2 regions of the Pseudoalteromonas sp. S3178 genome follow, and region 2 is predicted to be linked to the other one. Evidence: riboswitches for the same ligand, from Rfam matches in the RefSeq annotation. Region 2 holds a riboswitch; the other holds the start of a gene.
The links. A riboswitch is a leader RNA that binds a small molecule or an ion and turns the genes downstream of it on or off. The one in region 2 is predicted to bind lysine.

Region 1 (2,405 bases), on a different contig from region 2:
GCAAATAGAGTTTGTGGGCTCGCAAAAAAAACGTATAGAAAAAACCGACATTACCATCGCCATCATATTTTTATCAACCGTGGTAAGTACGTTAACCCTTAGCGTAATTTATAGCGTACCGCCGCTATTAACGTTTTTATTTGGCTTATCGGTAATGTTTTTAGTGGCGCAATTTTTAATGCGCAAAAAAGATATAAACAAAGATATCATCGATTTTGTACGCGACATAGAATACGACACGCTACTGTTTTTTGTGGGTGTGCTTTTACTTGTTGGCGCATTAAAAGAAATTGGTATTTTAAGTAAATTTACCGATTTATATACAGTAATGGCACCTGAATACGCTAACTATTTAATGGGAATATTATCGGCAGGGGTTGATAACGTACCGCTTACAGCTGCGCTATTAAAAGCAGATATAGTAATGAGCCAGCAACATTGGTTGTCGTTTACTTATGCAACAGGTGTTGGTGGGTCAATGCTTATAATTGGTTCGGCAGCGGGTATTATTGCCATGAGCAAACTTAAAGCACTTACTTTTACTAGTTACTTTAAATTATCGCTGCAATTATTAATTTGTTATACCGTAGGTTATGCAGGCGCTTACTTTATGGGTGGTTTTGTTTAATATTTACTATAAATGCTTGACACCTAGACGTCTAAACGATAACTTTCAAAGCCCCGCTAATTAGCGGGGCTTTGTTTTATTAGCCAATAGTTAATAAAGCATTCAGAAGAGGTGCGATACTTAGGTATTTAATGGTAGGTGACGAACGCCCATAACCATTAAAGAGGGAAGTACTCGCCGAGAAAAACAATGGTACGTCGCAATTGTTTTTCGGTTTATGGGGCTGAATCCTCAAAACTGTCACCAATATAGGTGGAGAGCTTCTGGCAGCGGACACATCAAATGCATTCCTTTGCCAAGTTCTTCTTGTTTTTTAGTGGTTAAAATACCGCGAAAGGAGACTAAATGACTACCCAATCAGCGCCACAAACAGTGCCTAAAACAGAGTTAAGCGCAAAATCCGATTACATCGTTGCCAAATTTGGCGGAACCAGTGTTGCAAATTTTGAAGCGATGAGTCGCTGCAGCGAAATTATTGTTGCAGATAAAAGCGTACGTATTGTAGCTGTGAGCGCCAGTGCCGGCGTAACTAACCACTTAGTTGCACTGTGTAAATCAAGCATTACCCCAGAGCAGCGCCAAGAACACATTGATGGCGTGCTAGCCATTCAGCACGCTATTTTAGATGAGTTATCGCTTGATGCCGATTTAGCCGTAGGTTTTAACGAAACATTAAAAGCATTCCAAACACTAGCGATTGAAACACTAACAACTGATCAACAACACGATGAGCTACTTAGCTTTGGTGAGCGCTTATCGTCGTACTTATTTGCGCAAGTGCTGCGTTTAAAAGGCTTAAATGCCGACCGTTTTGATGTACGAAAAGTACTTAAAACCGACAGCCAGTTTGGTAAAGCAACACCAAATGTTAAAGCCACAGCGCAAGCGGCTAAAGAAGTATTAATTCCGCTATTAGATGAGCAAGTAATTGTAACTCAAGGTTTTGTTGGTAGCGACGAATTTGGCCAAACAACCACGCTTGGCCGTGGTGGTTCAGATTATAGCGCAGCATTACTTGCTGAGGCGATTAACGCTAAAAGCGTACATATTTGGACCGACGTAGTGGGTATTTTTAGCACAGACCCGCGTTTATGTGCCAAAGCAACGCCTATTGCCCGTTTAAGCTTTGACGAAGCCGCAGAAATGGCCACTTTTGGGGCAAAAGTATTGCACCCAGCTACTATTTTACCAGCCAGCCGGAGCCACATTAATGTATTTGTGGGTTCTAGCCGTGAGCCAGAGCGCGGTGGTACATGGATTGAGCGCGAAAAATCGCAGCAGCCAGGTATACGCGCCGTAACGCAACGTAAAAACCAAATTTTGCTCACACTTAAAAGCCCTGAAATGCTATTGGCAAGTGGCTTTTTAGCCCGTGTGTTTACCATTTTAAGTGAGTTTAATATATCGGTAGATTTAGTGACTACCTCTGAAATAAGCGTAGCCATTACCCTCGATAACGCGCCTAATGCGTCGCGCCCAGAGCTTGAGCAAGCGTGTTTAGATAAGCTTGCTGAATTTTGCCATGTATCGGTTGAAAACAACTTAACGTTAGTGGCACTTATTGGCTCAGAAATACAACTTCGTCAGCACGAAATGAACCTAATGAATGTACTAAAAGAGTTTAATATTCGTTTAATTTGCCATGGTGCAAGTAAGCACAACCTTTGCTTTTTAGTAGAGCAGGGCGAGTCAGATACCGTGGTACAAGCTATACATAGCCGCCTATTAGAGGCGTAAAATAAACAGTTAAAGTATAAAGTCTGTTATTAAAAAGCAT
Region 2 (2,405 bases):
GCGTACTGCGCCCGATTCTAAATTATTTAGTAGTTCTAACCAGCTCATTATAAAAACCTGTATTTAATGCCAAGATAAAATGGTGTCGTTTGCAGTGGTAATGCAATCGGTTTGCGTTAACTCAAGATGTGTTAAAGGTGGGCGCAGCAAAGGGCTACTTAAGCGGCCTTGTTGGTGCATTAACACTTTAACGGGAATGGGATTTGCAACAGCAAAAAGGCTATTAATAGCGCGAGTCCACTGAGCAAATAAATTGGGGTGTTGGCCACCTAGGCTGCGTTTTACAAACTCGTGCGTTTGTTTTGGCCACGCGTTTGCCGCAACCGATACTAAGCCTTTTGCCCCAGCTTGCGCGAAATAGGGCATAAGTGCATCGTCGCCACTGTATAGCGCTAAATTAGGCGCAGCTTGTCGGTATGCTTCAAATTGGGTGATGTTGCCACTGGCTTCTTTTAACGCCCACAGCTTTGGATGCGCCTGTAGATTTTCGATGGTTTGCACCGGAATACTTACACCGCTTCTACCTGGTACGTTGTATAACATACACGGGTGCGCGCTTACGTTTAATAAGCTTTCGTACCAATGAGTTTGCCCTACAGCACCTGGTTTTGCATAAAGGGGCGAGCCTAGTAAGTAACTGTGAATAGGTAATTGGTTACAGTAGCTAACCCACTCTTTTTGTTGGGCTAAATTGCTACCGCCCACAGCAACCATAAGCGGCACACGGGGCTTTAACTGGCACACGTGCTCAACAATGGCTTGCTGCTCTTTAAGTGTAAGCGCTAAGCCTTCACCTGTACTACCAAGGAGTAAAATACCGTTTTGCGCGGCTTCTTGTTCACTAACGAGAGTTGTCAGTGTGTCGTAGTCAACATTACCTTGTTGATCAAACGGCGTTACAAGCGCTGTCCACAGTGCGTAGTCGTCTAAATTGAAGTTGTTGATCATCTCTTACGAACCTATAAGGTGTTCGAGATATTAAAGGGGCTTTATGATGTGAGCCGCATTAACGTCGTTCGAACAGTATTCGAAGAGCGAATGGGCTTAAAATAATAGGGCGCACGGCCTTATTATTTAAGACCAGAAGCTCTCCACCAAACTAATAAGCTGCTAAAAAACAGCTCTTGGTGACAGTCGCTAGGATTCAACCTAGTCGCCCGAAGTAATTGCTTCGCAAAAGCGTTTACCTCTCGGCGGTATTCCCCTGGCGTATGCTCACTGGAGTTTGCGCTCCTAACATACGCTACCTGAATAACGCACCTCTTCTAGCCCTTTGTATTTTGTTTTAACTAATAAGGCTTTAACAAAATACAATTTAAATAGGGTAATTGCGGCGATTAAAACATTTTAGCCGTCTAGGTGTCAAGCTGCTAAATATAGATTAGCTCATCGAAAATAGTGGTGGTTACGTATTGGCTGCTTTTCTCGTACACTAACCCTATGAGCAGCGAGGTATTTAATAAGTATGGAAAAATTTAGTGATATTTATAAGCGAGCGGTAGAGCGAAAAGGCTCTGAAAAAATGCTTAAGTTATTACTCTCAAAACCTTTATCTAAAAAAGCGTTAAGCACGTTAAGTGACGACGATTGGCTTGAGGAATTTACTCGAAAAGTATTTCAAAGTGGCTTTTATTGGTCGGTAATAAACAGCAAATGGCCGGGCTTTAGAGAGGTTTTTTGGGAGTTTAGTGTTGATAAATTACTAATGATGCCGCCCGATATGCTAGAGCAAAAAGCAACGGATGAGCGCATCATTCGTAATTATAAAAAAGTGAAAACGATTCCTGAAAATGCTTACATGATCCACGAAATAGCTCAGGAACATGGCAGTTTTAGCAAGTTTATTGCTCAGTGGCCAACAGATAATATTATTGGCTTGTGGGCGCATTTAAAAAAACAGGGCGCTCGATTAGGTGGGAATACCGGTCCGTATGCCTTAAGAGCGCTCGGTAAAGATACATTTTTACTTTCGCGCGATGTAGAAAGTTACCTAAGAGCACATAAAATTATTGATGGTGGGCTACAAACTAAAAAATCACTCACTGCAGCGCAGGCATTTTTTAACGAAATGCAAAAGCAAAGTGGTTTAAGCCTACAAGAACTTAGTTTAATTGTGGCCTATAGCGTTGGCGATAACCGGGTTGGCATACGCCAAAAGGCAGAGGATTAATAATGAAATTAGTGCCTAGATACACAGACATAGCAGATAACTTTGCGATAGAGGATAACCCATCGAGTGTTGCTGCTCCGCAGTTGCTATTGTGGAATACATCGTTAGCTGAGCAATTTAATCTAGATGTTGAGCCGCAGCTGCGTGCTAGCATTTTTGCAGGCAACGAGCCGCAATCTGTAAAGACAGTGGCACTGGGTTATTCTGGGCACCAGTTTGGACACTTTTCACCACG

Region 1: it holds a riboswitch for lysine, as region 2 does, so the genes downstream of both, lysC (lysine-sensitive aspartokinase 3) here and dapA (4-hydroxy-tetrahydrodipicolinate synthase) in region 2, are expected to answer to the same signal.

What each region holds. Positions count from the first base shown of each region.
Region 1 covers NZ_PNCW01000046.1:22,245-24,649, forward strand. Annotated here, with positions in the region: gene nhaD (sodium:proton antiporter NhaD) at 1-628, shown strand, start outside; lysine riboswitch at 727-899, shown strand; gene lysC (lysine-sensitive aspartokinase 3) at 974-2,365, shown strand; gene CWC11_RS13645 (4'-phosphopantetheinyl transferase family protein) at 2,375-2,405, opposite strand, start outside.
Region 2 covers NZ_PNCW01000006.1:53,095-55,499, forward strand. Annotated here, with positions in the region: gene CWC11_RS01485 (2,3,4,5-tetrahydropyridine-2,6-dicarboxylate N-succinyltransferase) at 1-48, opposite strand, end outside; gene dapA (4-hydroxy-tetrahydrodipicolinate synthase) at 64-948, opposite strand; lysine riboswitch at 1,077-1,273, opposite strand; gene CWC11_RS01495 (DNA-3-methyladenine glycosylase I) at 1,466-2,170, shown strand; gene CWC11_RS01500 (protein adenylyltransferase SelO) at 2,173-2,405, shown strand, end outside.